Regions from separate parts of the Mesorhizobium sp. ORM8.1 genome, predicted to be linked through region 1. Evidence: predicted binding sites of a transcription regulator. Region 1 holds the regulator's gene; each other region holds the start of a gene.
The links. The regulator LexA, encoded in region 1, represses DNA repair genes until DNA is damaged. The targets are predictions, from matches to a motif close to TGTTCNNNNTGTGTTCNG.
Positions count from the first base shown of each region.

Region 2: a site for LexA is predicted at 3,044-3,061, ahead of dinB (DNA polymerase IV). Genes of this name have one in related genera too.
Region 3: a site for LexA is predicted at 4,038-4,055, ahead of ACVDG8_RS08715 (ImuA family protein). Genes of this name have one in related genera too.
Region 4: a site for LexA is predicted at 1,322-1,339, ahead of ACVDG8_RS22335 (helicase-related protein). Genes of this name have one in related genera too.

Region 1 is NZ_CM132600.1:7,341,239-7,346,939, forward strand. It holds partial or broken gene ACVDG8_RS36595 (ComEC/Rec2 family competence protein) at 1-1,001, shown strand, start outside; gene lexA (transcriptional repressor LexA) at 995-1,735, opposite strand; gene kynU (kynureninase) at 2,197-3,444, shown strand; gene ACVDG8_RS36610 (AMP-binding protein) at 3,455-5,080, opposite strand; gene ACVDG8_RS36615 (alpha/beta hydrolase) at 5,331-5,701, shown strand, end outside.
Region 2 is NZ_CM132600.1:878,631-884,331, forward strand. It holds gene ACVDG8_RS04590 (DUF1236 domain-containing protein) at 1-100, opposite strand, end outside; gene ACVDG8_RS04595 (DUF1236 domain-containing protein) at 386-1,207, shown strand; gene ACVDG8_RS04600 (hypothetical protein) at 1,741-1,917, shown strand; gene ACVDG8_RS04605 (hypothetical protein) at 1,986-2,390, opposite strand; gene ACVDG8_RS04610 (hypothetical protein) at 2,556-2,801, opposite strand; gene dinB (DNA polymerase IV) at 3,142-4,407, shown strand; gene plsY (glycerol-3-phosphate 1-O-acyltransferase PlsY) at 4,411-5,067, opposite strand; gene ACVDG8_RS04625 (phospholipase D-like domain-containing protein) at 5,265-5,701, opposite strand, start outside.
Region 3 is NZ_CM132600.1:1,637,508-1,643,208, reverse strand. It holds gene ACVDG8_RS08745 (cytochrome ubiquinol oxidase subunit I) at 1-903, shown strand, start outside; gene cydB (cytochrome d ubiquinol oxidase subunit II) at 930-2,084, shown strand; gene cydX (cytochrome bd-I oxidase subunit CydX) at 2,109-2,240, shown strand; gene ACVDG8_RS08730 (rhodanese-like domain-containing protein) at 2,274-2,603, opposite strand; gene ACVDG8_RS08725 (ArsR/SmtB family transcription factor) at 2,720-3,082, opposite strand; gene ACVDG8_RS08720 (hypothetical protein) at 3,429-3,602, shown strand; gene ACVDG8_RS08715 (ImuA family protein) at 4,086-4,850, shown strand; gene ACVDG8_RS08710 (DUF6504 family protein) at 4,762-5,701, shown strand, end outside.
Region 4 is NZ_CM132600.1:4,444,294-4,449,994, forward strand. It holds gene ACVDG8_RS22335 (helicase-related protein) at 1-1,098, opposite strand, end outside; partial or broken gene phbB (acetoacetyl-CoA reductase) at 1,854-2,578, opposite strand; gene ACVDG8_RS22345 (acetyl-CoA C-acetyltransferase) at 2,701-3,885, opposite strand; gene phaR (polyhydroxyalkanoate synthesis repressor PhaR) at 4,190-4,792, shown strand; gene ACVDG8_RS22355 (citrate/2-methylcitrate synthase) at 5,055-5,701, opposite strand, start outside.

The DNA of each region.
Region 1 (5,701 bases):
CTGGCTGTTGGTGTCGGCGGCGCGGCGATGACATCGCTGATCGCCGGCAGTGCGACGGTGTTGTTTGCCATCTGGCACTTCCAGCGCGTATCGCCGCTCAGCGTGGTTGCGAACCTCGCGGTCATGCCGATCGTCTCGCTGATCGTGATGCCGTTTGCGGTGCTCAGCGCATTGGCCATGCCCTTCGGTCTCGACGGTCCATTCCTCTATGTGATGGGCAAGGGCCTGACGGCGATGGTGGCGATTTCGGCGTGGCTTTCCGAGCGCTCGCCGGTCGACGCCGTCGGCTTGATCTCGATCCAGTCGGTGCTGTTGGCGACCATCGCGCTTGTCATCGCCACCATGGCGACCACCTGGCTCAGGTTCGCGGCCGTGCCTTTCGCGCTCGCCGCCTTGTTGGCGATTCCGCACGTCCGCACGCCTGACCTTCTCATTTCGGAGGACGCGCATCTGGTAGCGATGCCGATCGGTGGCGGCGAGCTTGCCATCAACCGTGAACGCTCCAACGAATTCACCACCGACAATTGGAAGCGAGCACTGCAGGCCGGGGCAATCGTGCCGCCGGAGATGTTCGCCAAAGGCGCGTTGGACGTCGCCGATCCAGTCGATTTGCCACCGGGCTCGCCCTTCTACTGCACTGGCGACCTGTGCATCGGCAGGCATCCGTCCGGCGCGATCGTGGCGCTCGCCGAGACACGCGACAGCGCCCGCCCAGCCTGCGGCTTCGCCGACCTTATCGTCATCAACGACGCCACCGCCTACAATCCTTGCTGGGATCCGCGCATTCTCGTCGTCACCAAGCGACAGCTCGCGCGTGACGGCAGCGCGGCCGTCTTCTTCGACACGCAGTCGGCAACGGCGCGGCCAGTCATTCGCTACGCCGTCGAGCAGCCGTACCGGCCCTGGCACGAGCAGCGGAAATACACCCGCGAGGCGAGGGGCTACCGCCGTACAAAAAGCCGGAGAGGACGGATGCGAAGCCCGCCCAACCGGCTCAGTAGCGCCTGATCAGTCCGACCAGCTTGCCCTGCACCTTGACGCGGTCAGGCCCGAAGATGCGCGTCTCATAGGCCGGGTTGGCGGCTTCGAGCGCGATCGAGGCGCCTTTGCGGCGGAAGCGCTTGAGCGTCGCTTCCTCGTCGTCGACCAGCGCCACCACGATCTCGCCCGGGCTCGCCGTATCGGCGTTGCGGATGATGACGGTGTCGCCATCGAAGATGCCGGCCTCGATCATCGAATCGCCCTTGACCTCGAGCGCGTAATGCTCGCCGCCCATGATCATGTCCGGCGGCACCGAGATCGAATGCGTCCGGTGCTGGATGGCGTCGATCGGTACACCGGCGGCGATACGGCCCATCACAGGGATCGACACGGCCGAGATCGCATCGTCGTCATTGCTGGGCGACGGCGCGCGCGACGATGCAGCAGGCTTGATCTGCCGGCCGAGATTGCCTTGACCCTGGCCACCCTGGATGACGCTTGGCGAAAACTTCCTCGCGGCATTGAGGCCGGGCGCGATCGAATCGGGCAGCCGCAGCACTTCAAGCGCGCGCGCCCGGTTGGGCAGCCGGCGAATGAAGCCGCGTTCTTCCAGCGCCGTGATCAGCCGATGGATGCCGGACTTCGATGCAAGGTCGAGCGCTTCCTTCATTTCGTCGAAGGACGGAGGAATGCCGCTCTCCTTCAGACGTTCGTGGATGAACATCAGGAGTTCATGTTGTTTGCGCGTCAGCATCGGCGACCCCCACGGGTTCTGAAACCAGAATCAGAAAAACAAACCCAGAACAAACACTATCTGTTCCAGTTGTGTTCCGCAACCGTTTAAAGTTTAGTGAATTTGTTAGGACAGTCGAAACCATGTTGCGCCCGCTTGGGCGCCGCCGCGACGGCCGGCTGAGCCTTAGGTCTTGATTCCGTTCCATTTTACAACCCCATCGTTCATAAGAGATAGGGCATCAGCATCGCGGATGCGCAGGGCGGGATGAGCTCTGCACCCCAGTTTACATGCGGCACCGTGAACGAAACGAACTCAAAATGCCAACTTTGGCAATGCTGCGGTCTATCGCTGGCATCGATGGACCAGCGGACAAGGACAAAAGGGTCTTGCCGGATCGTGGACGGCGGTGAGACAAACCGCGCATGGCTGGCCGGCGGCGTCATGCGCTGCGTCGGGTCCAAACGGGAGGCGATTGCACTATGACGGGAATTCCTGATCTGGCGTCTGTCGAGGCGATGGACGCCGCCGATCCGTTGCGCGCCATGCGCGATCGCTTCGTGCTGCCGGAGGGGGTCATTTATCTCGACGGCAATTCGCTGGGCGCTGCTTCACCCGATGTCTTCACCGAGATCGAGAACGCCGCCAGGCGTGAATGGGCGCAGGATCTGATCCGCGCCTGGAACACCGCCGGCTGGTTCGACATGCCGGTCGAATTGGGCGACCAGCTCGGGCGCTTGATCGGCGCGGCACCTGGCCAGACCGTCGTCTGCGATACGACTTCGATCAACATCTACAAGGTTTTGCATGCAGCGCTGGCGATGCGGCCTGAACGGTCGGTCATTGTTGCCGAGGGCGACAGCTTTCCAACCGACCTCTACATGGCGGAAGGCGCGGCCTCGACACGCCCCGGCACGGTGCTGCGGCTGGAAGGCGTCGACGCCCCGACGATCGAGGAACTGATCGACAGCCAAGTTGCGGTCATCCTGGTCAACCACGTCAACTACAAGTCCGGACGGTTGCGCGACATGGCGGCCCTGACGCGCAAGGCCCACCAGGCTGGTGCGTTGATCGTCTGGGATCTCTGTCACACCGCCGGTGCGCTGCCGGTGGACCTCGATGGCTCGAATGCCGATTTCGCCATCGGCTGCACGTACAAATACCTCAATGGCGGGCCGGGCGCGCCGGCCTTCATCTATGCCGCGAACCGTCACCATCGCGAGGTCCATCAACCGCTCAACGGCTGGTGGGGTCATGCAAGGCCTTTCGCGTTCGAGCAGGGCTATGCCGCCGGTACGGGCATCCGCCGGTTCCTGTGCGGAACGCAGCCGGTGCTGTCGATGCGGGCGCTGAAAGGCGCGCTCAATCTCTGGGACGAGGTCGACATGAACGCCGTGCGCGATAAGAGCGTCGCATTGACGGATCTGTTCATCCGGTTGGTCGAAGCCAAATGCGGCGCCTACGGCCTCGAGCTGGAAAGCCCGCGCGACGGCGCCCAACGCGGCAGCCAGGTTTCGTTCGCCCATCCGCATGGCTACCAGGTCATGCGCGCCTTGATCGAACGTGGCGTGATCGGCGATTTCCGCGCGCCGTCCACCATTCGCTTCGGCTTCACGCCGCTCTATGTCGGCTATCGCGATGTCTGGGACGCGGTCGAGGTGCTGGAAGACATCCTGGGCACCGGCGCCTGGCAGGACGCGCGCTTTGCGGTGAAAACCGCCGTCACCTGAAGCGGTCCGCTCAACGAGCCTTCTCGGAGCGCAGGCGAAAACGCTGGATCTTGCCGGTCTGGGTCTTGGGCAAGGCCGCGATGAACTTGACGGAGCGCGGGTATTTGTATGGCGCGATCGTTGCCTTGACATGATCCTGCAGGCGTTTGACGGTCGCGGCGTCCGGCGCCACGCCGGTTGCCAGCACGACATGCGCCTCGACAATCTGGCCGCGTTCGGCGTCCTCGGCGCCGATGACGGCGCATTCCGTGACGTCGGGGTGCGACAGAAGTGCTGCTTCGACCTCGGGTCCGGCAATGTTGTAGCCGGCGCTGACGATCATGTCGTCGGAGCGGGCGGCGAAGTGGAAGAAGCCGTCCTCGTCGTGGACGAAGGTGTCGCCGGTCAGGTTCCAGCCGTCGCGGACATAGTCTGCCTGGCGGCTATCGGCCATATAGCGGCAGCCTGTCGGGCCACGCACCGCGAGCCTGCCAATCGTGCCGCGCGGCAATTCGCGCATCGCGTCGTCTACGATGCGCGCCTCATAGCCGCCCACCGGCTTGCCGGTCGAAGCCGGCTTCCTATCGTCGAAGCGGTTGGAGATGAAAATGTGCAACATCTCGGTCGCCCCGATGCCGTCGAGGATCGGCTTGCCGGTCTTGCGCGTCCATTCTTCGAAGACAGGAGCGGGCAGCGTCTCGCCAGCCGAAACCGCGACGCGCAGCGACGACAAATCGGCTCCTTCGTCCATGGCTTTCAACATGGCGCGGTAGGCGGTCGGTGCGGTGAAGGAGATGGTTGCCCTGTAGGTCTCGATGATGTGGATCATGTTGGGCGGCGTCGCCTGCTCCAGCAGCGTCGCCGCCGCGCCGAAGCGCAGCGGGAAAATGGCGAGCCCGCCGAGGCCAAAGGTGAAGGCCAGCGGCGGCGAACCGACAAATATGTCGTCGGGCGTCACCTGGAGAACCTCGCGGGCATAGGCGTCGGCGATGATCAACAGGTCGCGATGAAAATGCATGGTCGCCTTGGGCACGCCCGTTGTCCCCGAGGTGAAGCCGAGAAGCGCTACGTCGTCGCGTCCGGTGTCGACGGCCGTGAAGGTGACGGACTTGTCGAGGGCGGCGCGGTCGAGTTCCGCATCGTGGTTGGCGGTGCCGTCGAAGCCGATGACCTGTTTGAGGAAGGCGCTGTCCTTGGCGCAGGCGGTCATATCGTCCATCAGCCGCGTATCGCAAAGCGCGATGCCGATTTCCGCCTTGTCGACGATCTTGGCAAGTTCGCCGGCGCGCAGCATCGGCATGGTGTTGACGACCACGGCACCAACCTTGGTGGCGGCCAGCCAGCAGGCGACCATGGCGGGGTTGTTCGCTGAACGGATCAGCACCCGGTTGCCGGGCTTGACGCCATAATTTTCGACCAGCGCATGGGCCAGCCTGTTCGTCCAGTCGGACAGTTCCTTGTAGGTGCGGCGGCGGCCGTTGCCGATCAACGCGGTACGATCGCCGAAGCCCAGTTGGACCAGCCGGTCGGTCAGTTCGACGCCGGCATTGAGGCGTTCGGGATAGTCGAAGCCGTCGAGAAGGAAGTCCGGCCATTGGTGCGGCGGCGGCAGGTGATCGCGCGTGAAAGTATCGGTGTGCGCCGAAGGTCCGAGCATGCTGCCGCTATCCTTCCTGCTTGCAAGGCGGTCGATGTTGCGGTCCGCGTCTGTCCAGCAACGCCACCCATGCGGCGAGGGAATGCAGGCTCCGGCCCGTGCAGCAGACCTCCCATTGTCGGCTGTTCGTCACGCAGGATTGCACCAGCAGAAATTTGTTTCAAGCCTAAAATGTTTTGCTCCGAAGCATTGACGTTGTGGTCGCTGCTCGCCATTGCTGAGGGAAAGCTGCGTGTCTTGGGAGGGGCCGGTGGTCGAGCATCGCATCGCGGATTGGGACGATGCCTACACCAATGGGGCGAACATCGCAGGCGGCGACCGCTGGCCGGCGGCCTGGGATGGCCCGGCACAGGCGTTTCGCGAGAAGCTCCTTGGGGAGGGCAGGGCACGGCTCGACATCGTCTACGGCCAGGCGCCGCGCAATCGGCTTGATCTCTTTCTCCCCAGCGCCACGCCAAAGGGCCTCGTGGTGTTCATCCATGGCGGCTACTGGATGGAGTCGGGCAAGGACTCCTGGTCGCATCTCGCCAACGGGGCCGTCAGCCGCGATTTTGCCGTCGCCATGCCCTCCTACACCCAATGTCCCGAGATCAGGATCAGCGGCATCGTCGATGAAATGGC
Region 2 (5,701 bases), 940 kb from region 1:
TCTCCTGCTCCGGCGCGATAACAACATCCTGCGCAGCTACGGCGCCTACGCCGGCTAGAAGCAGAAGGCTGGCCGCGGCTGTCGTGAGGTGCATTTTCATGGTCGTCTCCTTTGGGTCAATCGCCTCCTTCGCTGCGCCTGCGATTTCCCACAGCCGGTCGGCACCGCTCAAACGCCGATCGACAAGTCTTGTTCCTAAATTACCGCCGGGATCCACGACGCCGGCGCCGGCTCCTCGTAACAATTCCGATTCCCAAGCAATTTCGGAACAATGGCTGCGAACGCGTGTTCCTCAGGTGAAGGGACCGACTTTCCAAGGAGATATCCGATGAAACATCTGCTTATCACGAGCATGATCGCACTTGGCGTCGGTTGCGGCGCTGCAATGGCGCAGACCGAATCCGCGCAGCCGAGCGGCGACACCAACTGCGCAGCCGGCACCGCCGATTGTCAGAAGGGTGGCAAGGCGGGCGAGCAGGCCCAGGGCAAGATGAAATCGCAGACCGAACAGAACGCCCAGGGCCAGGCTGGCGCCAAGACCAATGACCAGGCCCAGGGCAAGATGAAGTCCCAGACCGAGCAAAACGCTCAGGGCCAAACGGGCAGCAGCACCGAGCAGAACGCCCAGGATAACACCAAGCTGAAGAAGCAGGCGCAGGATAAGAACAAGGTCCAGACCAATCAGCAGGCCCAGGGCAAGGCCGGCACCTCCACCGAGCAGAACGCCCAGGACAACACCAAGCTGAAGAAGAGCCAGCAGGCACAGGACAAGAACAAGGTCCAGACCAATCAGCAGGCCCAGGGCAAGGCCGGCACCTCCACCCAGCAGAGCGCCCAGGACAAGACCAAGGTCCAGACCGACCAGCAGGCCCAGGGCAAGGCCGGCACCTCCACCCAGCAGAACGCCCAGACCAACACGCAAACCGACCAGGGCAAAACCGCCTCGATCAACAACGTGACGGTCGAGCAGAAGACGCAGATCACGCAGGTCATTCACGAAACCAAGGTCGAGCCGGTTCGCGATATCAGCTTCGACATCTCGGTCGGCGTCGAAGTGCCCCGGCACAAGGTGCGTCTGCACCGCCTGCCGTCGCGCATCGTCAAGATCGTCCCGGAATATGAGAGCTACGAGTATTTCGTGCTTGCCGACGGGCGTATTGTGATCGTCGACCCCGACAGCTACAAGATCGTGCTGATCCTGACCTGATCGGGCGGCCAGCCGCAAAAAGCCTGTCATGCTCCGGCACGACGGGCTTTTTTTGTGCCCGGCACCTCCATCCGTCTCGGCAGTGCCCGCATGCCGAACCGATCTCCCACCGCCCTCGCAGGAAAGGCGGCGGGAAATCGGCCATGCGCCGATGAAGGGACGTTCTCGGCGATTTCAGTCTACCGCGCGTGGTGACGCTCGATTAGCGGTTCCTGAATTGATTGCGCGTTGGGAACGAGATGCCGGGGCTCGTGGTTCCCCAAGCAGAAGTCCCTGGACACTGGTCCCAGTGGCATCGGCCAAAGGGCCGGCCATAGGGCCAGCCGGCAACCACCGCTTGCGGCCGCGCAGGAAAGGTGCAAGGCTCAAGGCGGGTAGAGAATGGGCGAGATTGCCGGGACCTTGATCGGTTCAGGCGCTCGATTGGGCAGATGTATTTTCCGCGTTTTCTTGTGGGAATGACGGCAACGCTGTTGCTGGTCCTCGGGTGGACATACGCGTCCACGGGATCGGTCTGGGCGTCGCTAGGTTGGATGTTGCTGGCGGCCGTGCTCTTGCAGGCCGGCTATTTCCTGATCGTGCTGTTGATCATCCAGCGCGAAGGCCGCGCGGCTGCTGAAAGCAAGGCGAGCGAGGCCGCGCCCGCTGAGCTGCCCGGTCCGTTCAAGCGCGACGGCATCATCCATACGCTGATCTCGCGCCTGCTTTAGAAAAGTGTGAAATCGCGCCGAGCAGCAAAGCCGTCCGGCGCGATTTTTCCGTGACACGGTGAACCGTTCTAGCGCGCCGCCATGGTGACCTGGCGCGTGGATTGCGCAGGCGAGAATACCACGACGGCAAAGACCAGCACGCCGGCAGCGACAATGAGCGAGCCTATGCCGAGGATCGGCTCCATCGCATCGTTGCCCTGCGCGTATTTCAGATAAAGTGGCGGCAGCATCACCACCAGGCCGAGCGTGTAAAGGCCGTAATGGATCATGGCCAGGCGCTTCTCGGCCTTAGCTGGATTGAGCGCATAATAGCCGCCGAAAATAGCGCTGGTGACCCAGCCCAGGAGATTGAAATGCGCGTGCGCCGGGAAGGCGCCATGGTCGCCCGAGATCCCCATCTTGATGCCGATCGCAATGCCCAGCAGCAAAAATACGACGCCCGTCTTGAAGAAAAGCTCTGAAATCCTTGGCATTTTGTTGTCCCTCCGATGCGTTGACCCGTTTGGCAAATTACACCTTCCTGCGTATGTTAGCTATATCACGCAGGGCAGACTGAGGTCTTAGCGAACTTCAAAGGCAAGCGGCGCGGAGGAGCGCGAAGGGCACGGCCTTCGGCCAAAATATGAGGAGGACACAAGCTACGGCGCGGCCACGATATCCACGATATCAGCACCCGGCCTTTCGTCGAACAGCACCGCGCAGCCGCGCTCGAGCGCTATCCACGACAGCGCATTGGCAGCGTCCTGGTCCGACGAGATGAAATCGCCGGTCAGCACACGCAGTTCCTCGACGGCTTTCGACATCGGGACGACCCGGCCCGCGACATGGTCGCTGGCGCACGCCTCCACGACGCAGAGAAGATCGATAAGTTCGAAACTATCCATGACAGCCTCCGGTTCAAAACAACGGCGTGGCGCCGGCAATTGTTCCCGCCGGCCCGGATGACCGCAACCAATACCGTGCCACCGCGTTGGTCCTATGACTACTCCAGCCTTTGCCTGCGCGGCCTTGTTCGCCGCGCGGGCTTCTTTTTGCGTCGCGGCGAGACTGGCGATGATGCGCTTGCGTGCGATCGGTCACAGACAGCGCCGGACGGCCCTGCCCTGGCTTGACAAAAAACCTGCTTTGTTCTCTTTATGTTCACGCAACTTCCCTTAAAACACGTCCGGCTAATGCTGCAGTGCGGCGTGAAGACGACGGGCCGGATGGAGACGGGAGCGCGGCATGCTCGCCACGAACGCTGCTTGCGGCGAAGCCACCATCCTGCATGCCGATCTCGACGCTTTCTATGCCTCGGTCGAGCAACTGCTCGACCCGTCGCTGCGCGGCAAGCCGATCGCAGTGGGCGGCGGCGTGGTGCTGGCGGCCTCCTATGAAGCCAAGGTTTTCGGCGTGCGCGGCGGCATGCCCGGCCGCAAGGCGCGCGAGCTCTGCCCGCAGCTGATCTTCGTCGGCGGCCGCTTCGGCGAATACCAGCGGCTCGGCGACGCCGCGATCAAGGTGCTCGACGATTTCACCCCGCTGGTCGAGCGCATCTCGATCGACGAGGCCTTTGCCGACGTCGCCGGCTGCACGCACCTGTTCGGCCCGCCGGACGAGATCGCGCGAAAAATCCGCCAGCGCGTGAAGTCCGAACTCGGCCTGCCGATCTCGATCGGCGTGGCGCGGACCAAGCATCTGGCCAAGATCGCCTCGCAGGTGGCCAAGCCAGACGGGCTGGTGGTGGTAGCGCCAGGCAGCGAGCTTGCCTTCCTGCACGATTTGCCGGTCACGCTGATGTGGGGCGTTGGCCCGGCGACCAGGGCGCGGCTGGCCGAGATCGGCATCGAGACCATCGGCCAATTGGCGCGCACGCATGGCGGCGCGCTGGAACGGCTGCTCGGCCCGGCCGCCGGCCAGAAGCTCGCGGCACTTGCCTGGAACCGCGACCCGCGCAAACTGGAAACGCAGCGCCGCGCGATTTCAGCCGGCGCGCAGTCGGCGCTTGGCCGCAAGCCCGCCGTGCCGCGCGTCTTCGTGCCGACGCTCTTGCATCTCGCCGACCGCGTCGCCAGCCGCCTGCGCGCCAAGGACCGGCCCGGTCGTACAGTGACGGTGCGCGTGCGCTTCGCCGATATGCGCGCCGTCTCGCGCTCGGTGACGCTGGAGCAGCCGATCCAGGCCACGACGATGCTCGCCGAAATCGCCGAGGAGCTGGTGCGCGGGGTGCTGGCCGCCCATCCGAGCGAAAAGGACATCTCGCTGCTCGCGATTTCCGTCTCGCACCTGGAGGAACATGCGACGCTGCAGCTCGAACTGCCGCTCGGCCTCGCCGACGAGAAGCTGAAGCCCGGCAGCCGCAAGGGGCTCGCCCGCTTCGGCGCCGACCGGGCCATCGACAAGATCCGCCAACGCTTCGGCAAGGAGGCCGTGGGCTACGGCACGGTGGCGCTGGAGGCAGCGCGCTCGGTGCCGGACGAGTTCAGGGAACTGGCCGAGAAGGAGCTGTGAAATTCAGGAGCTCGCCTGCCCCAGGCGCGGCTCGGTGCCGGCGAGCAGCCGGCCGATGTTGGCGCGATGGCGCGCAATGACATAAAGGCCGCCGGCGATCACCAGCAGCCGATAGGCAAGCGGTTGGTCCAGGGCGAAGACCAGCGCGATCGCGGCCAGCGCCGCCAGCATCGAGCTCAGCGAGACGATGCGGGACAGGCCGAGCACAGCGGCGAAAACCACCGCGGCGCCGAGGCCGACCGGCCAGGACAATGCCAAGAGCACGCCGAGCCCGGTCGCGGCGGATTTGCCGCCGGTGAAACTTAGCCAGATCGACCGGCCATGCCCGAGCAAGACCGCAAGCCCAGCCAGGCACACGCCCCAAGGCACCAGGCTTTGCGCCCCGGATGGCGGCGCCAGCGAGGGTATGGTGTCGAGCCAGGCATAGAACCAGCGGGCAAAGACGACCGCCGCCATGCCTTTCAGCACATCCACCAGAAGCACCACCAGAGCTGCTCCTTTGCCCAGCGTGCGCAGCACGTTGGTCGCGCCGGTGGATTTCGAGCCATGCTCGCGGATGTCGATGCCCCGGACCAGCCGGCCCGCCAGATAGCCGGTCGGGATCGAACCGAAGAGGTAAGCGACCGCCAGTCCGGCCACGGCTGCCATCCAGAAGAGCATGCGATTCACCTCCCCGTGCCTTGCAGACCGCTATGGCGCATTTCGAGAGGTGGCGCGAGGGGGATGTAGCACAAGCAATGGGTTGCAAAGGGGCAAAGTGCACAACCCCGCCCATTGCACGACCCTTGCCGGGGAGATCGGCAGTTCCAGTTCATCTTGCGGTTGACTTTTCCAGCCGCTGGCCTTGAAGGAACCGCTTACGACAGGAAATAGTCGCGGCTGGTCGGGATGGGGTTCGGCATGAACCAGCGCTGCTGCCAGTCCGCCGTCATCCTCAGGAAGCCGCCGACGCCGGTGACCGGAGGCTTGCCCGTTTTGATCAACGAGTCCCGCAGCTTGTCCGAGAGTTTCGCCCGCATGAGGTAGTGGTCGTAGACGTCCAGAACGTGGACCGCATAGGCGACCGCCAGTGGTTGATTGCCGCGGATGATAAGCAGGTTCTCGTCGTTCTGGTAAGAAGCCTTGTAGCCGAAGTTGTGGCTGCCGGTGACGACCGTGCATGCCACGGGGTCCAGCGGATCGATGACGATGATCTTGTCGTGGATGATGGCCGGGCCGGCCGACAGCAGTTCCGGTTGCAGCGGGCCGGTCGGCACGGTGACGGCGGCGGCGCGGATCACCGCTATGCGGCTGG
Region 3 (5,701 bases), 1.7 Mb from region 1:
GCCTCGGCCTTCGGCATCGCCTCCTCGCTGTCTGTCATCGTGCTCGGCGACGAGAGCGGATATGCCATCACCGACAACCAGAAGATGAAGCTCGCCGCGATGGAGGCGATGTGGGAGACCGAGCCGGCTCCGGCGTCCTTCACCGCCTTCGGTATTCCCTCCATGAGCGATCACACGACCCATTTCGCTATCCATATTCCCTGGGTCATGGGCCTTATCGGCACACGCTCGATCGACAAGGAAATCCCCGGCATCTTCGAGCTGGTGACGAAGGCCGAGGGGCGCATCCGCAACGGGTTGACCGGCTATGACGCACTGGAGAAGCTCAAGGTCAACCATGGCGACGCGGCGGCACGTGCAAGTTTCGAAGCGACAAGCAAGGATCTAGGCTATGCCCTGCTGCTGAAGCGCTATATCGAGGATCCGCGCCAGGCCAGCGACGATCAGATCAAGCAGGCCGCCTGGTCGACCGTCCCTGAAGTGCCGGCGATCTTCTTCACCTTCCGCATCATGGTGCTGTGCGCCTTCCTGCTGCTCGCCGTCTTCGCGCTCTCGATGTGGCATACGATGCGGGAAACGCCGGCATCACGCTGGCTGCTGCGTATGGCGCTCGTCGCGATGCCGTTGCCATGGATCGCCATCGAACTTGGCTGGTTCGTCGCAGAATTCGGGCGCCAGCCGTGGATCATCGAAGGCACTCTGCCGACCTTCCTCGCAACCTCCGAGCTTGGCGTTCCCGATCTTTTGATCACCATACTCGGCTTCACCCTCGTCTATGGCGTGCTCGCCGTGATCGAGGTGAGGCTGATGTTGCAGGCGATAGCGAAAGGTCCCCTCATTGGCGCCGGTGTCGCGTCTCTCACTGGCGAGGGCGCCCGAGTTCATCTGGCCGCCGCCCAATAACCTGGCTTGTGCAAGGGACAACGACGATGATCGATCTTCTCTTCAATTACGAGACGCTGCGGATCGTGTGGTGGGTGCTGCTTGGCGTCCTTCTGATGGGCTTCGCGGTGACGGATGGCTTCGATATGGGCGTCGGGGCGCTTCTGCCCTTCGTCGCAAAGACGGACATCGAGCGGCGCGTTGCCATCAACACGATCGGGCCGGTCTGGGAGGGCAACCAGGTCTGGTTCATCCTGGGCGGCGGCGCCATCTTCGCCGCCTGGCCAGCGCTCTATGCCATGAGCTTTTCCGGCTTTTACCTCGCAATGTTCCTGGTGCTGTTCGCGATGATCCTGCGGCCGGTCGCCTTCAAGTACCGCTCCAAGCGGGAAGATCCCCGCTGGCGTTCGACCTGGGACTGGGCGCTGTTCATCGGCGGCGCTGTGCCGGCACTCATCTTTGGCGTGGCAGTGGGCAATGCGCTGAGAGGCGTCCCGTTCCATTTCTCCACTGACCTGCGGCCATTCTACGAGGGCACCCTGTTTGGACTGGTCAATCCGGCGGCCCTGTACTGCGGTCTGGTCTCGCTTTCCATGCTTGTCATGCACGGCGCCGCATGGCTGGTGTTCAAAGCCGAAGGTCCGGTGGCCGCCCGGGCCAGAAGCATCGGTGGCCGGTCCGCATTGGCCGCCGCGTTCCTGTTCGCCGGCGGGGCAGTCCTTGTCAGACTTGGGTTGCTGGGCGGCTATGAGGTGACGAGCGCGATGGTCTGGGACGGACCGTCAAATCCGCTTGGCAAGACAGTCATCGCGAATGCAAGCGCCTGGCTGCGCAACTTCCACACCACGCCAATCCTTTGCCTGGTTCCGGCTTTGGGGATTGTCGCCCCGCTGGTCGCCGCCGCAGGCTTCAGCGCCCGTCGTGAAGGCCTCACCTTGCTCGCATCAAAGCTTGGCGTGATCTGTATTATCGCGACCGTCGGCCTGGCGATGTTTCCTATCATCCTGCCCTCAAGCACAAATCCGGGCCATTCATTGGCGGTGTTCGACGCGTCTTCAAGCCGGGCGACGCTGCGCAACATGCTGATCGCGACGGTCATTTTCCTGCCGCTCATTCTCGCCTACACGGCCTGGGTCTACCGCGTGCTCTGGGGAAAGGTCAGCGAAGCATCGGTGCGCGGGGCAGGGTCTTCGGCGTACTGATAGTAAAGACTGGAGATTGCAACGATGTGGTACTTCGCCTGGATCCTCGGCCTCGGACTGGCCACTACGGTCGGTATCCTGAATGCCCTCTGGTACGAGTTGCGCGCCGTTCGCGCGCAGCCCTCCGAACAGATCGAGCAACTCAAAGCCCCGTGAAACCCGCATTGATGTTGCCACGCGACGCGGCGATCAGCTTGCCGACGCAAAACCTTGCGCACGCCAGGCGCTGATGCCGCCGGCCATATGCGTATCGTGCGGCTGTCCCGCAGCCATGGCGATGGCGATGGCTTGCGATGACCTGCCGCCAGCATGGCAATAGAACACGACGGGTTTGCCTGGCGGGATAAGCGCTATTTTGTCGCGAAGGCTGCCCAAAGGGATATGAATGGCACCGGCTATATGCCCGGATGCCCACTCGCCGTCGTCCCTGACATCGACAAGCGTGATGGCGTCACCCAACTGACGCACCTGCGTCGGTGTCAGCGTCTTTTCCGCCGAGCGCGCTCCAAAACCAAACATTGCACTTCTCCTGTTTCGTGCGCGTCAACCATGCCGCGCCGCTTCCCGAGATTTCGTAGCCGTTCGTTCAAGGCGACAAAGCAAGCAAAGCGGTCGTGGGTCGCCAGTGCTTATGCTCAAGCACAAAAGGCCGAGTGAAGCGCGTCAACAACCGTGAGCACTTCCGGCCGGGTGATGCGATAGTAGACAGTGGTGCCATCGCGACGCGAATCGACCAGACCATCAGCGCGCAACCGCATGAGTTGCTGCGACATCGCCACCTGCCCGATCTCGAGCAATTCGCGCATCTCGGCGACAGAGCGCTCATCCTTTCCCAACGCGCAAAGAACCAGAAGCCGCTGCGGATGGGACATGCTTTTGAGCAACTCCGCAGCCTTTCCCGAAGCGGGGATCATATCCACTACATTCATATTTTTGAATTTATGATCTTTGAATGTTAAATGCAAGCCGTCCATCGAATTTAGGGGCCACCAACGCATTCAGGGGCTCCGGCTATTCGGGGCTGAGGGTCCGATGCTGCCGGCCGATACTCTCGACGCGGCCACAATCTGCGATCGGTTGATCCAGCGCCTGCCGAGCCGGGCGAAGGCCGGCCAACTCGGGGCAATATCGGCTCGTTGACTGAATCACGAACCGACCGCCGCGTTCATCAGCGCTATTCCTTGGTCCGGCCCGAGAGCCTGATGCCATCAACCCGTGAAGGGTCGGACTACGCAAAGCGTGCCGCCGCTTCGGCTACGCCTGCACGGTGATTGCGGCCTCGGCCGGACACATCGGGCGCCTGTCACGCGGGGATCGATCCCGCTTCCAGCAGGAGCCGGAAAGATGTCCCTCGCACAAGCAAACGCCTTCGCCTTCAGCCTCGCCAACAGCCTGATGGTCAGCATCGTCATCTTCAGAGCGGGCGATGGAACGCTCGCCGTCGCGCCGGCCGACGAGTATGACGGAGACGCTGCGGAGATCGTTGGTGAAATCGACCCGCACTCGGCAAACGCCTAGGATGGTCAGCAACCGGCTTAAGCCACCCGTTGCTCGGCCTGGGCCAACACCTGTGATCACTGTCCAAATCCATCACCGCTGGCCACTCGTTCGGACCACCGTGGGCGGGGACAGTCGGTCCCGCGTCCCGTCCTGCGGCCGGCGCTATGCTGACGCTCCTACGGCTGTCCTGTTAACCGCCCACGGCGGAGGCGAATTTCCTTCGTCCCGCGCGCGACAATGTCCGCATTGCGGACGCGCGCAGGACTGCGGTTTATGCGCCGTCTTTGCTCAGGGCGCCGACGGTCGCCGGCGCGACGTCAAGCGGGCTTATCAAGGCCTTCGACTGTGTCGTCCTGTCAGCAAAAAACTCTATCGGTGCCACCAGACAGGCGGTCGCCGCAGGCATTTCTTCCGCAGCGCCACCTCGCCATGCCATTGACTCTTTATTAGGAAGAGAACAAATGAGGAACATGCCGCCAGCATTTTGCGTTCAGGGAACAGATGAGTGCACAGACGCCAAGCGCTGCCATTTCCGATCTCCGAGATCGCATCGCGCGTCTCGAAGGTGGCAACAGGCGCGAACGAGCGGTGCTCCCTTTCGGCATCGCTGCTGTCGACAGCCATTTGCCTGGGGGCGGTGTGGCGCTTGGCGCGCTCCATGAAGTTGCCGGTGGTGGCAATGGAGCGATTGATGGCGCTGCCGCGTCGCTTTTTGCGGCGGGAATTGCGGCGAGGACGCAGGGCAAGGTGCTGTGGTGTGTGACGCGCCAGGATCTGTTTGCGCCGGCAATTGCCCAGGTCGGACTTCACCCCGACCGGGTGATCTATGTCGAAGCCGGTGACGACAAATCCTTGCTCGCCTGCTTCGAGGAAGGTCTGCGGCATGTGGGGCTTGGGGCTGTGGTCGCGGAAGTCGCGCGCCTGTCCATGACTGCCTCGCGCCGGTTGCAACTGGCATCCGAAGGCTCCGGCGCGATGGGCATCGCCATCCGCCGCTGGCGCCGCCAGACCGAAGTGGCCGATTTCGGGCAGCCGACGGCATCTGTCACCCGCTGGCGGGTTTCCGTCCTGCCATCGCAACCGCTTCCCGTGCCCGGCGTTGGCCGGGCGCGATGGCAACTGGAACTGATCCGGTCTCGTGGAGGGGAAACGCTCGATATCGAAGTGGAGGCTTGTGATGCAAAGGGTCGTCTCGCTCTTCCTTCCAAACTGGTCGACCGACCGGCTCAGAAGGAAATTGGGCGACGTCTCGCTGCCACCGGATAGACCTTTGGTGCTGGTCGGGCGGCAAGGCAATCGTCGCCTTGTGACCGCGGCTGATCGTGCGGCATTAGAAGCCGGCTTGCGCATCGGCATGCCGGCGACGAAGGCACAGGCCCTCGTACAAGGTCTGGTGGTTATGGACGCTGAGCCAGACGCCGACGCGGCGGCATTGGAGCGGCTGGCGCTGTGGGCGTTGCGGCGCTACGCGCCGATCGTCGCTGTGGATCCTCCGGACGGATTGGTCCTGGACACCAGCGGCGCCGATCACCTGCATGGCGGCGAACGCTTGATGCTGACCGGTATGATCGAGCGTCTCGGTCAGGTCGGCTTGTCGGCGCGGGCCGCGATAGCCGATAGCTGGGGCGCCGCACACGCTGTCGCGCGCTGCGTCAGGCAGACCGTCAGCGTTGTCGCCGTCGACGCGACCTATGATGCAGTTCTTCCTCTGCCTGTCACGGCACTGCGTTTGCCCGATGCGATCGTGAGCGGTCTGCGGGCTTTGGGCTTCGACAGGGTGGGTGAGCTTCTGCAGCAGCCGCGTGCGCCGCTGACGCTGCGCTTCGGGCCCGAATTGGGCCGCCGGCTTGACCAGATTGCTGGACGCCTTGCCGAACCGATAGAGCCGGTGCGACCAGCCGACGTGCTTGAGGTAAAACGGACCTTTGGCGAGCCCATTGGTGCGGCCGAGACGATCGCGCGTTACGTCGGCAAGCTCGTGCAATCGTTGTGTGCCGAACTGGAGACGAAGGGTCTCGGCGCCCTGCGGCTCGACCTGCTGCTTTACCGCGTCGACAACCGCGTCGAGGCCATTCGCGTTGGCACGGCCTTGCCGGTCCGCGATGTGAAGCGGCTGA
Region 4 (5,701 bases), 2.9 Mb from region 1:
GGCATCGGTGGCCAAAGCCCTGATCGCTTCGTCGCGCGACAGATGTTCCAGCGCCTGCGCATCCACCGCCGGCAGCGCCCGCGTCAGTCCCTCGACCGGCGCGTTGGTTTCGATCGAACGCTTCAGCGCGTCGAGGTTGGAAAAATCGAAAGCGGCGGTGCGCCACTGCAGCACTTTCACCGGGTCGAAGTCGTGGCCTTCGATCTTCTTGACCAGATCCTCGTCGAGCGGGTCGACCTGGCCGGTGACGCCGAAGGTGCCGTCGCGCAGATGTCGGCCGGCGCGGCCGGCGATCTGGCCGAGCTCGGCCGCGGTCAAATTGCGGTACTGGTAACCGTCGAACTTGCGGTTCTGGGCGAAGGCGACGTGGTCGAGATCGAGGTTCAGCCCCATGCCGATGGCGTCGGTGGCGATGAGATAGTCGACGTCGCCCGACTGGAACAGCGCCACCTGGGCGTTGCGGGTGCGCGGCGACAGCGCGCCGAGCACGACGGCCGCACCGCCCTGCTGGCGGCGGATCAGCTCGGCGATGGCATAGACCTCATCGGCCGAGAAGGCGACGATCGCGGTACGCCGCGGCAGGCGGGTCAGCTTCTTCGAGCCGGCATAGGCGAGATGCGACAGGCGCGGCCGCGTCACCACCGACACGCCCTTCAAGAGCCGCTGCAGGATGCCGTGCATGGTCGCGGCGCCGAGAAGCAGCGTCTCCTGGCGGCCGCGCAGATTGAGGATGCGGTCGGTGAAGATGTGGCCGCGCTCGAGGTCGCCGGCAAGCTGCACCTCGTCGATGGCGACGAAGGCGGCGTCGGTCTCGCGTGGCATCGCCTCGACGGTGCAGACCGAATATCGCGCGCCGGCAGGCTGGATCTTCTCCTCGCCGGTGATCAGCGCCACTTTGCGGGCGCCGACCTTTTCGCAGACTCTCGTGTAGACTTCCCGCGCCAGCAGCCGCAGCGGCAGGCCGATGACGCCGGTCTCATGCGCCACCATGCGCTCGATGGCGAGATGCGTCTTGCCGGTGTTGGTCGGTCCAAGCACGGCGGTGACGTCGCGGCCTGAAAGGATCAGCGGCTCTCTGTGTTTCGGCTGGATGTTCATCGGCTCGGAAATGAGGCTTTTTGCCGCTTTCATTGCTGGAGCATGATCTTTCTCCAAAAACCGGTTCCCACTTTTCGGGATCATGCTCTCGTCGGAAACGTGGCGCTGCCGCCGCGTATGACAGGCGACACATAGGGATTTCAGGCGCCGAGCGAAAGCGGAATGTTCTTTCGACGGATCGCGCAGCCTTGAAGAGTGGTCAAAATCTACCGCGGTTAACTGCTGGAACGAGTCTGGAACGAATCAGCGACGAATCACAGACTCACTCTGATTCAGGTTTTGTTCACGGCTATATGTGGATTTTTTGACGATGGATCTCACCACATGCTGAATCGCGAAACTGGCCTGATTTATGCTGAGACGCTGCAATGCCCGCGAGTCCGTTAACTTTTGCCGGTGAACCATTGCGGCGGATAGGCACCCAGCCGACAAGGTTATGAAATTATTGATCTTTCCTAACCGGCTTTAAGGAATTCGGTGACGTTCGAGGCTCCCGCCGTTAACTTCTCGACCAAAGCCGGAACGAATCGGCGACGAATCAGCGATCACTGAAGTTTCCCGGTTTGTTCACCCCAACATATGGTGTTATCCACAGCTTGTGCACCGAGAACGCACAGCTTGCGAACAGCGTTACGCACAGAGCGCGGAGCAGCCGTTAACCTTTGCGTGCCGAATTGAGGCATCGCCTCGCATCGCCTGTCGTCGGCGAGCGAAAAAGCAGGCGGCCCGGCGGGGCCGCCCGCGTTCAAAACACATCAAGTGAAATACTGGCCGCCATTGGCGGTGATCGTCGAGCCGGTGATGAAGCCGGCGTCCTCGGAAGCCAGGAAGACGACGCAGCGCGCGATCTCTTCGGGTTCGCCGAGGCGGCCCACCGGGATCTGTGGAAGGATGCGCTCGTTGAGCACCTTCTCGTCGATCGCCTTGACCATCTCGGTGGCGATGTAGCCGGGGCAGATGACATTGACGGTGATGCCCGCGCGAGCCCCTCTTGCGCGAGAGCCTTGGAGAAGCCGATGTCGCCAGCCTTGGCGGCCGAGTAGTTGACCTGGCCCGCCTGGCCCTTCTGGCCGTTGATCGAGGAAATGGTGATGACGCGGCCGAACTTGCGATCGCGCATGCCGCTCCACAGCGGATGCGTCATGTTGAAGACACCCGACAGGTTGGTGTCGATGACCTCCTTCCACTGCTCGCGCGTGATCTTGTGGAACATGGCGTCGCGGGTGATGCCGGCATTGTTGACCAGCACCGAAACCGGGCCGAGATCGGCCTCGACCTTGCTGATGCCGGCCGCACAGGCGTCGTAGTCGGCGACCGACCATTTGTAGACCGGGATGCCGGTCTCGGCCTTGAATTTGGCCGCGGCCTCGTCATTGCCGGCATAGTTCGCGGCGACGGAATAGCCGGCGTTCTTCAGGGCGATCGATATCGCCGCACCGATGCCGCGCGAGCCACCGGTTACGATTGCTGTCTTGGTCATGAAGTTCCTCCTTTAAATCGTCTGAGCGAATGGGGAGTAGCGAATAGCGAGTAGGGATCTGTCGTCCCGTAGCGCGACGCTTTCTTCCCTATTCGCTACTCCCTATTCGCTATTCGCTGGGCTCAGATCGCTTCCACGCACATGGCAACGCCCATGCCGCCACCGATGCAAAGGGTGGCGAGACCCTTCTTGGCGCCGCGACGGCGCATTTCATGGACCAGCGTGTTGAAGATGCGGGCGCCCGAGGCGCCGATCGGATGGCCGATGGCGATGGCGCCGCCATTGACGTTGACGATCGAGGGATCCCAGCCCATGCCCTGGTTGACGGCGCAGGCCTGCGCGGCGAAGGCCTCGTTGGCTTCGACGAGGTCGAGGTCCTTGACCGACCAGCCGGCCTTCTCCAGCGCCCGCTTCGAAGCGGGAATAGGTCCAGTGCCCATGATTGCCGGGTCGACGCCGGCGGTCGCCCAGGAAGCGATGCGCACCAGCGGGGTGATGCCGCGGCGGGCGGCCTCGGCCTCGGTCATCAGCAGCGCGCCGGCCGCGCCGTCATTGATGCCGGAGGCATTGGCGGCGGTGACCGTGCCGTCCTTGTCGAAAGCCGGCTTCAACTTGGTCATGGCGTCGAGCGTGGCGCCATGGCGGATATACTCGTCCTGGTCGACAATCGTGTCGCCCTTCTTGCCCTTGATGATGAAGGCGACGATCTCGTCCTTGAACTTGCCGGCCTTCTGCGCCGCCTCGGCCTTGTTCTGCGAGGCGAGCGCGAACTCGTCCTGGGTGTCGCGGGTGATCTGGAACTGGCGGGCCACGTTTTCTGCGGTGTTGCCCATATGGTAGCCGTTGAAGGCATCCCACAGGCCGTCCTTGATCATGGTGTCGATCATCTTGTAGTCGCCCATCTTGACGCCGGCGCGCAGATGCTCGGCGTGCGGCGACAGCGACATCGATTCCTGGCCGCCGGCGATGATCACCTTGGCGTCTCCGGTGGCGATCTGCTGCATGCCGAGCGCGATCGCCCGCAGGCCCGAGCCGCAAACCTGGTTGAGGCTCCATGCAGTGGTTTCCTTGGGCAGGCCGGCGTTGATCGAAGCCTGGCGAGCCGGGTTCTGCCCCTGGGCGGCGGTCAGCACCTGGCCGAGGATGACCTCGTCGACCTCAGCGGCTTCGACACCGGCACGCGACAAAACTTCCTTGATGACGACGGCGCCGAGCTCATGCGCGGGCGTGGCGGCAAACGCGCCGTTGAAGGAGCCGACGGCCGTGCGCGCAGCGCTGGCGACGACGATTGCATTGGAAGCGGACATTTTCTTCTCCAGACTTCGAGGTGTCGTATTCTTGGGGCCGTTTCAGGACTTTCTTGCCCGTTCCAACCCTTGAGTCAAACCGGAAATGGGCATGGCCGGCATGCGCGGCAAGCAGGGCGGGCAACGGTTGCCGTAACATGATGTTGACCGTGCAGCATATTTTCTCCCGGCCAACCCGCATTAAATGATGCCGCACTGCACAAACCACTTGGAATTGTAGGGCTTTTGCGCATATCCTCGACAAATGGCGCAACGTTACCGGCAGCTTACTCCACAGCGTGCCGGTATCCTGGGGAGGATACGGATGGCCGCGAAAGACGACCCGATCGTCATCAAGAAGTATGCCAACCGCCGGCTCTACAACACCGGCACAAGCACCTATGTGACGCTCGAAGACCTGGCCGAGATGGTCAAGAAGGGCGAGGAATTCACCGTACAGGATGCCAAGACCGGCGACGACATCACCCATCCGGTGCTGACGCAGATCATCTTCGAACTGGAAAACAAGGATGGGCAGAACATGCTGCCGATCCCGTTCCTGCGCCAGCTCATCGCCTTTTACGGCGACCAGATGCAGATGATCGTGCCAAGCTTCCTCGAGCAGTCGATGATCGCCTTCTCGAAGGAACAGGAACGCTTCCGCGAGCAGCTCAAAGGCGCGTTCGGCAAGTCGCCGATCGACGTGATGAAGATGGCCACGCCGATGAAGGCGCTGGAAGAGCAGACGCGCCGCAACATGGAGATGTTCCAGAACGCCATGCGCCTGTTCACGCCGTTCCCGCCCGCGGGCGGCAACGCCGCTGCGCCGGCCGAGCCGGCGAAGAAGGACGAGAAGGGCGGCGACGATCTGCAGGAATTGAAAGCGCAGATCGCGGCCATGCAGCGCAAGCTGGACACGATGTCGTAAAGGGCTTTTCAGCCTCGCTACTGGCGGTCGCTGTCGTCTGAGATTAGCCGAAAAGCCCATCCCTTCGTCATCCTCGGGCTTGACCCGAGGATCCATGCCGTGACGCTTGCCTTGGAATGCAACGGCGCAGAATTCTGGAACCGTATTAACGCCTTAGCGTCACGGCATGGATCCTAGGGACTGCGCGCGTCGCTTCGCTCCTTGCTCCGCCCTAGGATGACGACGTGAGAGACGCTTCGGCTAATCTCAGAGGTCTTCATCTTCATCCTATCCCGGCAGGCCCATCATACCGTGCCCGCGGCCGGATTAGCCGGTTGCTGGTCACCTGCTCGATGGCGTGCGCCGTCCAGCCGACGCTGCGGCCGAGCGCGAACAGGCGGAACGGCGCATCGGCGGGGAGCTTGAGGCCAAGCGTCAGCGCGGCGAGTGCGAAGTCGATGTTCGGGCGCAGGCCGGTTGCGGCAAGCACCGCATCGCGCAGCCGCAACAGCCCGTCATCGATCTTGAAATCGGAGAACAGGCCGTCGGCGCGCGGATCACCCTCTGGATAGAGCGGGTGGCCGAAGCCGGGCAGCGGCCGGTCATGCGCCAGCCAGCGGCCGATCGCCTCGTCCGGCCCCAGCCGCCCGGCATCCTCGACCAGCGCGATCGCGGCCGCACCCGCCCCGCCATGGCGTGGGCCGGTGAGCGTGGCGAGGCCGGCGAGCAGGCAGGCCGCGACCGGCGCGCCGGTGGACGCGGCGACGCGCGCGGCGAAGGTCGAGGCGTTGAGTTCGTGATCGGCCAGCAGCACCAGCGCTTTGCGGATCATTTCGCCACCCGCAGCACCGACAGACCAGCCGCGCGCCAGCCTTTCATGCACGGGTTCCGGGCCCGGCACAGCGCCAAGCGCTGTGGCCAGCGCGCTGG